2 regions of the Salinicola sp. LHM genome follow, and region 2 is predicted to be linked to the other one. Evidence: predicted binding sites of a transcription regulator. Region 2 holds the regulator's gene; the other holds the start of a gene.
What was found. The regulator LexA, encoded in region 2, represses DNA repair genes until DNA is damaged. The targets are predictions, from matches to a motif close to TACTGTNTANNTANACAGTA.
Positions count from the first base shown of each region.

Region 1: the regulator LexA is predicted to act here: its motif matches at 4,587-4,606, upstream of R5R73_RS05000 (DUF1654 domain-containing protein).

Region 1 covers NZ_CP140261.1:1,031,008-1,039,245, reverse strand. Annotated here, with positions in the region: gene R5R73_RS05030 (DUF3261 domain-containing protein) at 1-4, shown strand, start outside; gene R5R73_RS05025 (beta-ketoacyl-ACP synthase) at 24-1,205, shown strand; gene R5R73_RS05020 (hypothetical protein) at 1,256-1,795, shown strand; gene fabG (3-oxoacyl-ACP reductase FabG) at 1,837-2,574, shown strand; gene R5R73_RS05010 (hypothetical protein) at 2,708-2,896, opposite strand; gene R5R73_RS05005 (helix-hairpin-helix domain-containing protein) at 3,344-4,483, opposite strand; gene R5R73_RS05000 (DUF1654 domain-containing protein) at 4,626-4,874, shown strand; gene R5R73_RS04995 (translesion error-prone DNA polymerase V autoproteolytic subunit) at 4,871-5,317, shown strand; gene R5R73_RS04990 (Y-family DNA polymerase) at 5,314-6,588, shown strand; gene R5R73_RS04985 (SOS response-associated peptidase) at 6,728-7,390, opposite strand; gene R5R73_RS04980 (hypothetical protein) at 7,483-7,968, shown strand.
Region 2 covers NZ_CP140261.1:1,931,472-1,939,709, forward strand. Annotated here, with positions in the region: gene moaA (GTP 3',8-cyclase MoaA) at 1-379, shown strand, start outside; gene R5R73_RS08950 (H-NS family nucleoid-associated regulatory protein) at 540-830, shown strand; gene R5R73_RS08955 (ribonuclease J) at 1,199-2,887, opposite strand; gene purU (formyltetrahydrofolate deformylase) at 3,161-4,009, shown strand; gene dinB (DNA polymerase IV) at 4,027-5,100, opposite strand; gene lexA (transcriptional repressor LexA) at 5,120-5,773, opposite strand; gene R5R73_RS08975 (TetR/AcrR family transcriptional regulator) at 6,011-6,679, shown strand; gene nagZ (beta-N-acetylhexosaminidase) at 6,767-7,783, shown strand; gene R5R73_RS08985 (hypoxanthine-guanine phosphoribosyltransferase) at 7,859-8,238, shown strand, end outside.

The DNA of each region.
Region 1 (8,238 bases), 900 kb from region 2:
CTAATGCAGAAGAACGCTGACTCATGAGTGCTGTCTTTCCCTGTCGCCTGTCCCGCCCCGGCGTCGTCTGCTCGCTGGGTGACGATCTGGATGCGATCGCTCGCGCGCTCTTCGCTGGCGAGCGCGGCCTGACGACCAGCGATGCCTTCACGCCGGGCCGCCCCCTGCCCCTGGGCCGGGTCGTCGGCGAACTGCCGGACGTCACCGGCTGGCCGAAGAATCACCGCAGCCGCAACAATCGCTTGCTGGCGCTGGCGCTGGAACGGCTAGAGGCGGAAATCGAACCGCTGCTGACCCGGGTGCCCAGCGATCGGATCGGCGTGGTGATCGGCACCAGCACTTCCGGCATCGGCGAAACCGAGCTGGCGCTGGCCGCCAGCGGCCGTGAAAGGCCGCTGCCAGAGGACTTCGCCTACGCCCGCCAGGAACTGGGCGCGCCGGCACGTTTCATTGCCGAGCGGCTGGGCATCGCCGGGCCCTGCTATTCCCTCTCCACCGCTTGCAGTTCCAGCGCCCGGGCGCTGGCCAGCGCCAGGCGTCTGCTCAAGAGCGGCCAGTGCGACGCGGTGATCGCCGGCGGCGCGGATAGCCTTTGCCGCCTCACGGTCAACGGCTTCGCCAGCCTGGAAGCCGTCAGCGACGCGCCCTGCCTGCCTTTTTCCCGCCATCGCGACGGGATCAATCTCGGCGAGGCGGCGGCGCTGTTCGTGGTTACCCCGGAGGCCGGCGGCATCCAGCTTGCCGGCGTCGGCGAGAGTGTCGATGCGCACCACATCTCGGCTCCGCGTCCCGACGGCAGCGGCGCCGCCGAAGCCATGCGCCAGGCAATGGCGATGGCCGGACGCGATCCGGCGGAGATCGACTATCTCAACCTCCACGGCACCGGCACACCGCTCAACGACAGCATGGAGGCCGCGGCCGTCGCGACGCTGTTCGCCACGCCCCCGGCTTGCAGCTCGACCAAGGCGCTGACCGGTCATACCCTGGGCGCGGCCGGTGCACTTGAGGCGGCGTTCTGCTGGCTGGCTCTGGATCGCGGCCATCTGCCGATACACGTCTTCGACGATGACTACGACCCGGACATTCCGGCCCTGCCATTGGTGACGCAAAACGCCACACCGGCTCGTCCGCTGCGTCATGCCCTGAGCAACAGCTTTGCCTTCGGTGGCAACAACGCCAGTCTGCTGCTGTCCCGGGCCGATTGAAGCGCCGGCTTGCCCGGAAAGAGTAACGCAAGAACGACGACGGAATTCCCTTGACTGCATCCGATACGCCTTCGCTCCCCTGCCCCGTCGCGCCGCTGGTCCCCCACGCCAGAGGGATGTGCCTGCTGACGCAACTGGACGAGGTCCGCGAAGAGGGGGCGACTGCCGAAACCGTGACCCGGCGCGACGATCTGTTCGCCGAGCCCGACGGCATCCCGGCGTGGGTCGGTGTCGAGTGGCTGGCTCAGGCCGTCGCCGCCTGGGCCGGTTTCCGGGCCGCCGCATCGGGCGAGGCACCGGCCCCGGGTCTGTTGCTGGGCGCCAAACGCTATCGTGCGCGCGTGCCGGTCTTCGATTTCGACCAGCGGATCCGTGTCACCGTCACCATCGACTTCATCGCCGACAATGGCGTCACCCAGATCAGTGGCGCCCTGCATACCATCGACAAGCATGCCATAGAAAAGCATGCCATCGAAAAGTACGACATCGGAAAGCACGCCACGGCGGTGCCGGACGATGCCGAGCCGCTGGCTCGCGGCAGCCTGACGCTCTATCGCCCCGCCGCGATGCCGGCACTGAACGGCGCCTGACGCCCTGACTTCACCATTCGCAGCTCTGCGCTCGAGGCCCCATGGAAGAACGACATCCCGAGACGATTCTGGTCACCGGCGCCAATCGCGGCATCGGCGAAGCGATCGCCAGACGCCTGGCCCGCGACGGTCACGATCTGGTACTGCACTGCCGGCGCCCCGGCAACGACATCGACGCGGTCAGGGCCGCAGTGGAAGCCGAAGGACGCCAGGCGCGCATCGTCCACTTCGACGTCGCCGAGCGGGAAACCGTCAAGGCGGTGCTGGAGGCGGACATCGCCGAGCACGGCTGCTACTACGGCGTGATCTGCAACGCCGGCATCACCGCGGACAAGCCCTTTCCCGCGCTGACGGGCGAGGACTGGGACAGCGTGCTGCGAACCAATCTGGACGGTTTCTACAACGTCCTGCATCCGCTGGTCATGCCGATGATCCAGCGGCGCCGGCCCGGACGTATCGTCGCGCTCTCGTCGATGTCCGGATTGATAGGCAATCGCGGCCAGGTCAACTACAGCGCGGCCAAGGCTGGGATCGTTGGCGCCAGCAAGGCGCTGGCCGTCGAGCTGGCCAAGCGCCGCATCACGGTCAACTGCGTCGCGCCAGGGTGGATCGAGACGCGCATGACCGATGAGCTGCCCCGCGACGAGATCCGCAAGCTGATTCCCATGCAGCGCACCGGGACCGCCGAGGAAGTCGCCGGCACCGTGAGCTTTCTCTGCTCGGCGGATGCCGCCTACATCACGCGTCAGGTGATCGCGGTGAACGGCGGCATGTATTGATCGCTCGTTCCAGCACCGAGCTGAACGGTTCATGCTTCCGGCAAGGTGTTCGTCCGGCCGCCCGGCAACGAGCCGGCTCGAAACAAGTGGCTGATCGAGTCCCGCCGATCCAGTCCCATCATAGCAGCGGGCATCACTCCGGCTCGCGGGGCTCCCGGACGGGCGGTGTCATCACTGCCGGTTGACGAGCCGCCAGCTCGGCGACGGCGATCTCCAGCAGAACCACGGCCAGCTCACTGACATTGACGTTACGTTTGCTGGCCTCGGTCGCCAGTAGTCGATAGGTGGAATCGCTGAGGTGGTTGAGCACCAACCGGGCCATATGGGAGTCCTCGAGTGCCGGTTTCTGACACTGTAACGAGTTATCGACAGGTACTCAGGCTGAAATCACTAGACCTGAGGCATGATCCCCTCTAAGGCAGGCCGGCCGTCGACCCCGCGCCGTGCTGGACCCGGCCACGGCGTGGTAACCTTGCCCTTCACCGTACGACCCGGCATTTCGATGCCCCTCTGTGCCCCAAGAATCGACGGAGCTTCCGAGACACCATGCAGGACGTGGCCTCCAGCAAGAGCACTCAGCATACGCCGATGATGCTGTGCGCTGTAGATTTATCCAGCGCCGAAACTGCTTGAGCCGCGCCATATCTGGCCTCAGCCCTCCCCGCTTATCACTACCGACAGCGCCAAATCGGCATAGTTTGGCGCTCGGTTTGCCCCATTTTTGCCCCATAGACCTGCCCCCTTCTAAGGGGGAGGTCCCAGGTTCGAATCACATCCCACACACCAACCCACTAGCCGCGATCTCGTGCGCCCGTGACGCGCCGATACCGCTGATCCTGGTCAGCTCTTCAACACTCGCCCAGGGGCGGCCGTCGATGATGTCTTGCGCTCGAGCCGGGCCGACGTTGGGTAACCGGTCGAGCTCAGCCGGCGTGGCGGTATCTAGGTCGATGCAGCTGGCCTCGGCCGACTGGCCGCCCTCACCCGCTATCTGGTTCACGCCTCGGAATTGCTGCTGGGCATCGTCTGTCGTCAGGTAGATCGGGGCGTGGTCCGAGACGATGTCGCGTGCGGAGCCATGATCGATGCCCAGCATCTCGGGGAAGCGGACGATGCCGATACCGGAGACGTTGAGTTCGGCAGGGTCATACCAGAAGTTGTCGTAGAGGCTGGCGTACTGGCCGTCCGTCTCACTCAACGTGGTGGCGCCGCGGGTAATGGCCGGCTGAGCTCCGGTGTCGCGTAGCGGCTGCCAAGCGGAATCGCTGGGCGGCAAGTTGAAGTCGCCAGCGATGACCCGTGCGCTATCCGGATAGACTTCGCGCATCCACTCCCAGATGCTTGCCAGCTCGCGGATCTCCGGCGTGCGATCGGCGCGGTTGTCGCCGTAGACGATATGCACTGCGGCCATGGCGATCTTGTCGCCCGTCTCCTTGTCGCGGAACTCCGCCAGGTAGGGCTCCCGCGCGAACAGGTCACCGGGATCCAGATAGACCACGGCGCCCTGGGTGTACTCGACGGCGCTGTCTCGCCAGAGATAAGCGTAGCTCTCGCGGTATGAGCTGCGCCCCACTGTATGCGACGCCATCGAACTCCACTCTTCGCCCGTCTGCCGCTCCAGCTCCTGCTCGAGCTGCGCGACGGCGCTCTCATCCATGACTTCCTGCAGCGCCCAGAGATCCGCGCCCTTCGCGATATCGGCGACGGCGTCGATCCGCTTGCCATTGTTCCAGCCGAGGTGTTTGAGGTTCCAGCTGCCGATCGTGATGTCAGCAAAAGCAGGTGCTGGAAAAGCGAGACAGGCAATAAGGCAGGCAATCTTCGTCTTGCAGGGCATGCAGTCTTCCGGTTTCAGAATGGCTTCGCGGGCGCAATCTACCGGCCATTCATCCAGAAGTCTCGCATCCATGCGAATTTTTCATGCCATCTAACTCCTTGCCCCGTCTCGGATTGTTCCGATTCCGGCTGTTGCCTGCGGATCCTCCATCTTGCCCATCGCACGACTTGCTAGATACTGTATGCGCGTACAGTATTATTAGGGAGCCGCTGTCATGTCCGCACAATTCAAAGCCGCCTCGTCATACCAGAGGCTCAGTCGCCGCATCCAACAACAGGTAGCACGTGCGCGTGATCGCGAGCAGTACACCGTCACGATCTATCGCTTCGATGACGACGATCCCGCCGCCTGGGATCGGCTGCTCACCGAGTTCGAGGAGCTGGACACCGTATCGGTCTCACGAACCGGCGTCGCCGAGGCGATCATCGACTGGAACGCGACGGGAGCGGAGGCAGCATCATGACGATTCCCGTCGAGTTCTTGGGCGGCGTCGATGAGCGGGCCCAGCCTGTCATGATCCCACTCGCCGCCGGCGAGGCCCGAGCCGGTTTTCCCTCGCCCGCCGATGACTACATCGAGGCCGAGCTCGATCTGATAGCGCACATCGTGCAGCACCCCAGTGCGACGTTCTATGTTCGCGCCGCGGGCGATTCGATGGAGCGCTACGGGATATTCAGTGGCGACATCCTGGTCGTGGATCGGTCGCTAGAGCCAGTCGATGGCGACACCGTGGTTATCGCGGTAGATGGCGAGATCACTTGCAAGCGCCTGGGGAAAATCGGCCAGCGCCCCTATCTGCTGGCCGGCAACGAAGCCTACCGGCCGATTCCGCTGGCGAATGCTGAGTGTCATGTCTGGGGTGTGGTCACGCACAACATCCATTCGCACCGAGGCGGCCGGGGATGATCGGGCTCGTCGACTGCAACAACTTCTACGCCAGCTGCGAGCGCGTCTTCCGCCCGGACTGGGAAGGCCGGCCAGTCGCGGTGCTGTCGAACAACGACGGCTGCGTGATCGCCAGATCGAACGAAGCCAAAGAGCTTGTCGAGATGGGAGCACCGATGTTCCAGATTCCGCCCGACATTCGCCGGCAGCTGATTCTGGTCTCGAGCAACTACACGCTTTACGGCGACATGAGCCGGCGCGTCACTGCCACGCTGCGAGAGTTCACGCCGGACGTTGAGATCTACTCGATCGACGAATCGTTCCTCGGCTTCGATGGGTTCGCGCTCGACGGGCTGATCGACCACTGCATAGAGATGCGTCGTGTCGTGCGGCGGAACACCGGCATTCCGGTGAGCGTTGGCTTATCGACATCCCGAACACTGGCCAAGCTCGCGAACAAGCGAGCGAAGAAAGGCGCCGGGAGAGACGGCGTGTGTCTGATGCAGCCGGATAGCGAAGAGACACGCGCGGTGCTCGAGGATCTGCCCGTCACGGATCTCTGGGGTGTGTCCGGGCGGCTGGGCCAGCGGCTGGCGCAGCTCGGCATCGTCAATGCCTGGCAACTGCGCACTGCTGATCCCAAGCGAATCCGCGCGCGGTTCAGCGTCGTTCAAGAGCGGCTGGTCTACGAGCTGCGCGGCATCGACTGCATTGACACCGATGACTACGGCGAGCCCAAGAAGAACATCATGACAAGCCGGTCGTTTGGCCGGCTGACATCTGACCCGTACGAAGTCCGGCAGGCGATCCGCGCGCACGCCGCCCGCGGTTCCGAGAAGCTGCGGAAGCAGGGCAGCGTGGCCCGGGCGATCCAGGTTCACCTGAAGACGAACAAGCATCGCGAAGATCTCGCCCAGTATCACCCTGCCCTGGTCGTGCAGCTACCGCATCCATCGAACGACACGCGTGTAATCGTCGGCGCCGCTCAAGTAGCCCTCAAGCGCATCTGGCGCGATGGGTATCGGTACATGAAAGCCGGCGTGATGATGCTGGATCTCGTAGACCAGGCTACCCAGCAGCACGATATCTTCGATTCCCCGAAGAGCGCCGCCGAACGTGAGCGATCGGCGAAGGCCTCGGCTGTCATGGATGAGCTGAATCGGCGGATGGGACGCGGCACGGTGCGGCTGGGCGGAACAAAAGGCAAAGCAGCGTGGAAGCTGAAAGCGAATCTATTGACGCAGCGATACACCACCCGGTGGGATGAGCTGCCGATCGCACGCCTGAGATGAAAAACCCGGCCGCGAGGGCCGGGTGTATTCCCGATCAAAGGAAATCACGCACGGACTTTTCGCGCGTGACATAGAAATTATCGGCCGCGAATCGATGCCGTTGAGTAAGAATTTGCTGACACTTCACGTCAGCGATCGGCTACAGCGGATTGATGAGCTGCGCGTTACGATCATCACCAGGCTTGTTGACTGCGGTACTGACCGGCCAATGTCGGATCAGGCCGGCGTCGATATGCCGAGTGACGCCACGGATGGCGTCGCGCTCGGTGAGGTGCGGATCCAGCCACGGTTCGAGCGAGTCATCATCAAGCGCCAGCGGCATTCGATCGTGAACATCTTTCGCACTCCCCCGCGCCGGTTCAGTAATGATCGCCACCCCGGGAGCCAGGTCATCCCCCCGGTCGGTCCAGATGCCTGCCAGGTATAGCGTCTGCTTATCGGAACGTGTCAGGTAGTGCGGCTGCTTTGGTGTCTCGGTTTTGACCCACTCGTACCAGCCATCGGCGGGAATGAGACATCGGTGATGCTTGAACGCCGACGCGAAGTAGCGTGACGTGGCGACGGTCTCGGCTTTCGCATTGATCGGCTGCGGGGCTTTAGCATCGGCCCAGGCCGGCCGATATCCCCACCAGAGCTGCTCGATCGTTACCGGCGCATCTTCGTCGGCACGACGCGCAACGCTGATCAACGTGCCCGGCGGCACGTTGTAGCGGCGCTCGACGTTGCCGAAGAGGTCAGGCTGGGCCACGGCCTCGGCCAACACCGAGAAATCCATGCTGTAGAAAGCGAATCGTCCACACATAATGTGCCTCTAGAGATTCGATAAATTACTATAGATGAATCGATGGAAATGACAAACATTGCAATAGCCCATGCTCAAAGCGGAGTCTCAATATGGAATGGATGGCGACTGCCCTGACTGGCTTACCAAATACTATACTTGGCTCACTGCTAACCATCAGCGCAGGCATTTTAATATGGAACAAGCAACTACAATGGAAATATAAGCATGAGCAAACAGTCTACCTATGCACGCTGATTAGCAAACTAGAAGCAGAGTTTGGAAAAATATTGAATCTTGCCGCGGTTCATCAAGTCAACTTGACCTACCCACCAATTGAAAACAACGTATACAAAATAATAGATTTATGTCATGAGCTGAGGGCGCTCTCTCACTCACTCAGGTTTATTGGGAAAAGGCATGCAGCTGATTTAGCCTTTGAGGCATACGATCTAGCCAGTAGTGAAAGTCAGAATTTGGCGCTAACCTTGCATGTATTTAGTGACAATGTCGAAGCGGTGCATGAGCAAATTTATTCGACTTGCACGACATCAAAAAAGGGTCTTATGGAAAAACTATCTCAACTAAACAAAGACTGACAACCTCTCCGCTTTGCATTTTCTCAACTCTTCGACGAAAAACAATCAGTAAACTAAAAACAGGAGACTGCAACATGAAGTGCCCTTGGCATCGAGTAGAGAAAAAGCTACTCCGTAGTAAAGAGATGACGCAAGACAGAGGAAGACATATCAAACCGATTAACGATCACTACTGCTCACATCGACACAGCCCGAAGCCAAGGAAAAGTATTGGTGCTCTGTCATGCGGAGGGGATCTAGAGGCATGCCCTTTGACTAAAGAACAACTCA
Region 2 (8,238 bases):
GTTCTATTCCAGCGACGATGTTCAAGCCTCGATCGAGTCTCGTTACGCTCTGATCCCATCGCCGGAAACGACATTGGGTCCCTCGCGTTATTTCCGGATGCCCGATAGTGACAGCCGGGTGGGCTTCATCTCGCCTCATAGTCATAACTTCTGCAGTACCTGCAATCGGGTTCGTGTGACGGTCGAAGGCCGATTGCTGCTCTGCCTGGGCAACGAGCATTCGGTGGATCTGCGTGCCACCTTGCGTCAGTATCCAGGAGAGCTGGAACCCTTGAAGGAACAGATTGTCACAGCCATGGATTTGAAGCCGGAGCGCCATCATTTCTCGACCGACGGTGATGTACAAGTCGTCCGGTTCATGAATATGACCGGAGGTTAATGCGCTTTTTTCCGGATGCCCAAGACATTTGTTCGACAAAAGGCACGCGAATTACGCGTGCCTTTTTTGATTTAATTTCTTGCCAAAAAGGGCAGCAAGAATATACTTTCATCAAAACAGCCGGTGTAATGCCGTGTCGGAATCTAGCAAGGAGAGGACGATGTCCACCGAATCATTGGAACGCATTGCTCGTAATAAGAATGTTGCTCGAGCTGCAGCGCGTCAGCTGAGCATGGAGCAATTGCACAAGCTTTCCGAAGTCATCGGGGAAGTGATCGAGCAGAAGCAGCAGGAAGATAAGGAACGCCTGAAAGAAGAAGCCGACAAGCAGCAGAAACTGGCCGAGATTCGCGAGGCGATGAACAATGCCGGATTATCGATGGATGATCTGGTCGGAGAGCAGCCGCGCAAGCGTCGGGGCCGCCCGCCCAAGAATGCCAGCAAGGGCTGATCCGCGCGTAATGTCACGTCGCATGGATTTGCCTGAATGGTGTAACGCCTGAATGGTGTAACGCCTGGATTGGTATATTGCTTGGATTGGTATATTGCCTGGATGGATACACGCGACATGGCTGTCGGCTAAGTGAACGCATCGAGCCGCCATGTATTCGCCTTATAGAAAACGCGTCTGCTATAAAGCAGACGCGTTTTTATTGAGGCCCACCTGATGCACATCTGCATGGCATCAACCAGATTGTTTTCGTTTTCCGAGGCGTCTGATCTCGCTATTTCGAAACGCGCTCGTGTTCTCGCGGAGATGTCGCACGGATATGTAGAGTTCGGCTCATGCCCGTTTTCATGATTATGGCGTCTACCGCGTTAGCGTGAGGAGGCCGTGCGAACTTCATGCTCCGGCTGGGGGTCGGCTGGCATCAGTTGAAGATGAATTTCCGGCAAGGCGGGAAGACGCTCGTGTAGCCAGTCGCGCAGCGGGCCGAAGAGTTGCTGTCGAAGTTGCAGCAGCGTATCCGCTCTGATCGCGTCTATTCGTTCATCCAGCCAGTCTGCCAGGGCATCCTCGTCCAGAGGCAGTGATATCTCGCTATCCCACAGCAGCCGGCCGATTCGGGTCCAGCCCGTTGCGGTCGGCAGTACATTCAGCGCAATCGACAGCGAATGCGCATGCTGACGAGCGGAAACCGGATGCGTGCGCTCACCGGGACGGGCGCGCGAGGCAATCAGTTGCGGTCGTAGGTGGTGCTGAGCTCTGGGTACCAACGCTTCCGCTTCCAGGGCAAGAACGGCGCCGTTCTTGACCAATTGGGGGACATCGATGCCGAGCTCGGACGCCAGTTCGCGATGGGCTTCCTGGTGCGAGGCTTCCCCATGTACCGGCAGCAGCAGTTTTGGCTGTATCCAGCGGTAGAGCTGACGCAACTCTTCTCGCGCCGGATGCCCAGAGGCATGAAGGGCGGGGTCGGTATGTTCGTCATGTACGTTGACGCCGAGCCGCTTGAAGCCGGCCTTGAGCCGTTCGATGGGGCGCTCGTTGCCGGGGATGGCCCGGGCCGAGAATATGACGTCGTCGTCCGGTTGCAGGTCCAGGGCAGAGTGTCTCCCCTGAGCCATGCGTGACAATGCCGAACGGGGTTCCCCCTGGCTGCCGGTGGCGATGATCAGGACTTCCTCTGGGTGGAGATAGCCGAGATCGTGAGCCGGCACTCGGGGCGGGAAGTCATCCAGGTATCCGAGTTGCAGGGCAATCGACACCATGCGCTCCATCGAACGGCCCAGCAGTGCGACTCGGCGTCCGCTGCGTTCTGCAATATCGCCCAGCGCCTTGATCCGCGCGATATTGCTGGCGAAGCAGCTGACGACGACACGACCCCGGCAGTTCCGGATCACTGCCTCCAGCGCACTGGCGGCTTCCGCTTCACTGCGCGAGTGGCCTTCCACATCGGCGTTGGTGGAATCCGCCACCACGAGATCCACCGGGGCCAGTGCCTGGAATTGGGCCGCGGATAACGGTGGGCCGATGAGCGGGCGCTCGTCCCGTTTCCAGTCGCCGGTATGCAGAATGCGATGGCGAGGCGTGATGATCGAAAGGGCGCAGCTTTCCGGTATCGAATGCGTCACCGGTAAAAAGGTGACTTCGAAAGGGCCGGTCGTCACGCTGGCACCGGGCTGGACGGGCTTGAGCGCGTCGGTCTTCAACCCCTGTTCGATGAACTTGGCTCGTAGCAGCTCGATGGCCAGCGGGGTGGCGTAGACGGGGCAGTTCCAGCGTGGCCAGATCCAGGCAAGGGCGCCAAGGTGATCCTCATGGCCGTGGGTGATGTAGACGGCAGAAGGCACCATCGCGTGGGCTGCCAGATGCTCGACATCGGGAATCTGGAGGGGTTGATCCGGCAGATCCTGACGAATCATCATGCCGCAGTCGACGGCTATCCAGTCGTTTTCGTAACCATAGAGCGACAGATTCATGCCGATCTCACCGCAGCCACCCAAGGGATGGAACAGCAGCGGTGGGTAAGTGCGGGGGCGGATCTGTGCGCGCGGACGGAACATCGTCATCCTTAAAGGGTGAAATCTGGCTTCACTATAAGTCATGCGTCTCGACCCGCTCAAACCCATCGCGGCGCTGGCTGGCGCTCGGCATTGGGGTACAATGCCGCTCTCATTGACGTGGCAGGCCATGTCGGGGCGCTGAACGGGGTTTCAGGGTGTTTCCGAACCAGGGCGTGTTTTCGAGTCAACGCGTATTTTCGAATCAAGGCTTGTTTTCGAGCCAACGCATATTTTCGATTCAAAGCGTATTTGCAAAGAGTATTTCCGAGAGCCATGCCGCACAATTACCGTTTGATCGTTTCCTGCCCCGATCGCGTGGGTATCGTTTCGCGTGTATCGGGTTTCATCGCTGCCCAGAACGGCTCGATCATCGAAGCCAATCAGCACTCCGATCTGGATACGGGGCGCTTTTTCATGCGTTACGATATCCAGTCCAACGCCTTGAGCGCCGACGCTTTCCGGGCTTCATTCGCGCCCATTGCCTGCGAGTTCGAGATGGACTGGCGGCTGAGCGATTCCGCCCATCGCCCGCGGGTGGTGATCATGGTGTCGCGGGAATCCCACTGTCTGGTCGATCTGCTCTACCGCTGGTCGGCCGGGGAGCTCGACTGTGATATTCCTTGCGTGATATCCAATCACGAGGACCTGCGGCCTTTGGTGGCGTGGCACGGCATCCCGTTCCATCATGTGCCGGTCGACCCTCGGGACAAGGCTCCCGCCTTCGCCCGTACCGAACGCCTGATCGAGGAGGCCGAAGCCGACAGTGTGGTCCTTGCCCGCTACATGCAGATCCTGCCGCCGGATATCTGCCAGCGCTATGCCGGCCGCGTGATCAATATCCATCACAGCTTTCTGCCGTCTTTCGCCGGCGCCAAACCCTACCATCAGGCGTTCGAACGTGGCGTCAAGCTGATCGGCGCGACCTGCCACTATGTCACCGAAGAGCTCGATGCAGGGCCGATCATCGAACAGGACATCCAGCGCGTATCGCACTGCCATACGCCGCAGGACCTGGTGCGTCTGGGTCGTGACGTGGAAAAATCGGTGCTCTCGCGGGGATTGCGCTGGCACCTGCAGGATCGAGTACTCATCCATGGCAACAAGACCGTGGTGTTCTCGTGATGCCTATTGCTTGAGGCTCATGGCGACACCGAGCTTGGATCGGTGTCGTCGAACAGCCCGAGCTGGCGCTGGTCCGGTTCCGGCATCAGGCGTACCCCCACGCCCAGCAACCGAACCGGCCGCTCTCCCCGACGCCAGGCGCTCTTCAGCAGTTCATGGAACCGTGCGTGGACGATACCGCGAGCGCCTGTCTCCTGCGTCGTGCTGGCAAAGTCATTGAAACGTACCTTGACGAACTGCTTGGCAATGGCCGGGTCGCCGTGCCGTGCCAGGCGGTCGTGGAGCTTCTCGATCAGAGGCTCCAGCGCCAGGTGGCAATCGGCGAGACCGGGAAGATCGTGGTCGTAGGTGGTTTCGACGCTGACTGATTTGCGTTCGCGGGAGACGTTGACCGGCCGCTCGTCGATACCGTGAGCCAGCTCGTACAGTCTCCGGCCGAACTTGCCGAACTGATCCAGTAGCCGGTCCAGTGGCTGGGTTCGCAGGTCGTGGCAACTGGCGATTCCCATGGCATCGAGTTTGGCGGCCGTCGCCGGACCGACACCGTGAAGCTTCTTGACGGGGAGGTCGGTGATGAAAGACTCCGTTTCCTCCGGCGGGATCACGAACAGGCCGTCGGGCTTGTCCCAGTCGCTGGCGATCTTGGCCAGAAACTTGTTGGGTGCGGCGCCGACCGAGACGACGATTCCCGTTCGCGCGAGCGCCTCTTGCTTGAGCCAGCGGGCCATCCAGGTAGCGCTGCCTTGGAACTGGGTGACCGCCGTGACGTCGAGATAGGCCTCGTCGAGCGAAAGCGGCTCGACCAGCGGCGTCAACTCGTGAAAGATGGCCTGAATCTGTCGCGAGACTTCGCGATACTTGTTGAAGTCCGGCGACAGCACTTTCAATTGCGGGCAGAGACGCACCGCTCGCGCCGTGGGCATCGCGGAGTGTATGCCGTACTTTCTGGCCGGGTAGTTGCAGGTAGCGACGACGCCGCGTCGATCGGCGCTACCGCCGATCGCCAGGGGAATATCTTTCAGGGCAGGATTGTCACGCATTTCCACGGCAGCATAGAAGCAGTCGCAGTCGGCATGCAGAATCTTGCGCATGGAACTGGAGGCGGGCGCCTCAATGCAGGCCGGAGCCGTTGCCGCCGCGGATGACGCCGACCCCCAGCCCCTCGATCTCCAGATGCTGGTGTTCGAGATCGACCACGATCGGCGCGAAGTCGGCATTCTCGGCGCTCAACGTGACGCGACTGCCCTCGCGCTGGAAGCGCTTGACGGTGACTTCGTCGTCTATCCGGGCGACGACGATCTGGCCGTTGCGTATCTGCTGGGTGCGGTGCACGGCGAGCAGGTCGCCGTCGAAGATGCCGGCATCCTTCATCGAGAGGCCGCGCACGCGAAGAAGGTAGTCGGCACTGGGTGAAAAGTAGTCGGCCGGCAATGGGCAGTAACGATCGATATGCTCGGTGGCGAGAATCGGGCTACCGGCGGCGACGCTGCCGATGATCGGCAAGCCGGGAGACTGGGACTGGGACTCCGCGGGCTCGATTTCGTTGCCATTGGCCGGTAGCCGGATACCGCGGGAAGTCCCGGGGATCATGCGGATGACGCCTTTTCGATCCAGCGCCCGCAGGTGTTCCTCGGCAGCGTTGGGAGAGCGAAAGCCCAGGGCCCGAGCGATTTCGGCCCGCGTCGGGGGGTAGCCGAATTCGCTCATTGTCTTGACGATGAAGTCATAGACGTTTTGCTGCCGTGCGGTGAGCGGTCTCGCCATTGGTTTCTCCCGGGCCTGTGCCATCGTTATGGTCGTCGATCAGGCGTGTTCATGTATACAGCCTGGAATTGTATCCAGTCATTGCCGGCGTGGGAAGTCCTTCGCGTCTCGCGTTGGCAGCCGCGTGGCCCTGGCCCGATCAAATGCTGGATTGTGCCGCCCGTTGCGGAATGATTAGAATCATAATCGTTCTAAGTCGCTGTTCTCTGGTTGCCGTTTTCTGGCGCGAGGTATGACATGGCCCAACCCGATACCGTCACGCGTATTCTCGATACGGCGGAGGTCCTTTTTGCCGAGAAGGGTTTCGCTGAAACCTCGCTGCGCAACATCACCACGCGGGCCAAGGTCAATCTGGCTGCGGTGAATTACCATTTCGGATCCAAGAAGTCGCTCATTCAGGCGGTGTTTGCCCGTTATCTCGATCCGTTCTCGGAACGTTTGAATGCGGCGCTCGATGACCTGGAAGCCCGCTATCAGGGCAAGCAGGTGCCGCTGGAAGTCCTGCTGGAACAGCTCGCCACCACGGTTCTGGAAGTCCCCGCCGAGCGCAACAGCCTCAAGGTATTCATGAAGCTGCTGGGCCTGGCTTATGCGCAGGCCCAGGGCCATCTGCGGCGCTATATCCAGGAACACTATGGCGACACGTTTCGCCGCTTCGTGGGGTGCCTGCGTCTGGCAACGCCGGATCTTCCCGACGCCGAGCGATTCTGGCGTCTGCATTTCATGCTGGGCACCGTGGTCTTTACCTTGTCCGGCCTGGATGCCTTGCGGGATATCGCCGACAGCGAATACCAGGAGCACATGTCGATACGGGAGCTGATTCGGCATCTCCGTCCCGTGGTGGTCGCCGGCATGCAGGCGCCGCTACCCGAGTCGTTGGAGAAGCTCGGCTCGGCCGCCGAGTAGACCAATGGGCCCCGGTAGCGGGCTGCCTCTGTCATGCATCCCCCGTGTCGTCTAGAATCGGGCGCTCAATGGTCTCAGGTGTTTGCTATGACTCAACCTCTCGGTCCGGTCATGCTGGATGTCGAAGGCACTCGGCTACGTGATGAAGAGCGGCAGTTGATCTCTCGTGCAGAGGTTGGCGGCGTACTGTTGTTTGCTCGAAATACACCGGACGTTGCCACTACCCAACGGCTGATCGGCCAGATCCGCGAATGTCGTCCCGATATCCTGGTCGCCATCGATCAGGAAGGTGGTCGGGTGCAGCGATTGAAGGAAGGAGTGACACAAATTCCGTCCATGGCCACGCTGGGGCGGCAATTCGTCGAGTCTCCCGAAGCGGCGCTGACGCTGACGCAGGACACTGGCTGGCTGCTGGGCATGGAGATGGCGGCCTGCGGCTTCGATGTGACCTTTGCCCCGGTTCTGGATCTCGACGACGACCAGTCGCCGGCCATCGGTTCGCGGAGTTTTTCGCCGGATCCCGAGGTGGTGACAGCCTTGGCTGGCGCGTTCATCGAGGGGCTCCACGAGGCGGGAATGGTGGCGATCGGCAAGCATTTTCCCGGCCATGGCGGAGTGCGCCAGGATTCCCACTTCGATGTCGCGGAAGATCCTCGCTCGCTGGCGGAGCTGCGCGAGCACGATCTGATTCCTTTCGCCCGGCTGGCCGGCAAGCTGGATGGCATCATGCCGGCGCATGTCATCTATTCGGCCTTCGATGATCGGCCGGCCGGATTCTCGCCCAGTTGGCTCGGCATGCTGCGAGAAGAGCTGGGTTTCAAGGGCACCATCTTTTCGGATGACCTGACCATGGCCGCGGCGCACGCCGCCGGATCGCCCCGCGAGCGGGCCGAGGCTGCCTGGAGCGCCGGCTGCGACATGGCCGTGATCTGCAACGCGCCCGATGCGGCGCGCGAAGTCGTCGCCGCCTGCGAAGGCCGACAGGCCCAGCGTATCGCCAAGCTTCGCTATGCACGCGCGCGTCCCAGCCTCGAATCGCTGGCCGCCATCTCCCGGTGGCGGCGCACCCACGTACGTCTGGAAGCGCTCAGCGAATCCGAATGACGTGCACCGTTTTTCGTTCTTCGACGGCAGTATCCGATGGTCTGCCGCCGCTCATTGCATGGTGAATCGTAAACGATGACTCAATCCCCACCGATCGATGCCCTGAGCTCGATGCAGGAAGTCATGGACAGTGCGGACTGTCTGATCGATCAGGCACAGGTCGAGCGAGCGCTGGACCGCATGGCGGCCGATATCACGCGCGAACTGGGAGACAAGCTGCCGGTTTTCTACTGCGTCATGAACGGCGGTCTGATCACCACCGGGCATTTGCTGACGCGGCTCGGGTTTCCCCTGGAAGTCGATTACCTCCACGCCACGCGCTATCGCGGCGGGATGCGAGGCGGCGAGCTGTTCTGGCGGGTGTCGCCGGAAGTGCCCATGGCCGGTCGTCACGTGGTGATCGTCGATGACATCCTCGACGAGGGCGCGACACTGGCGGCGATCCTGGATTACTG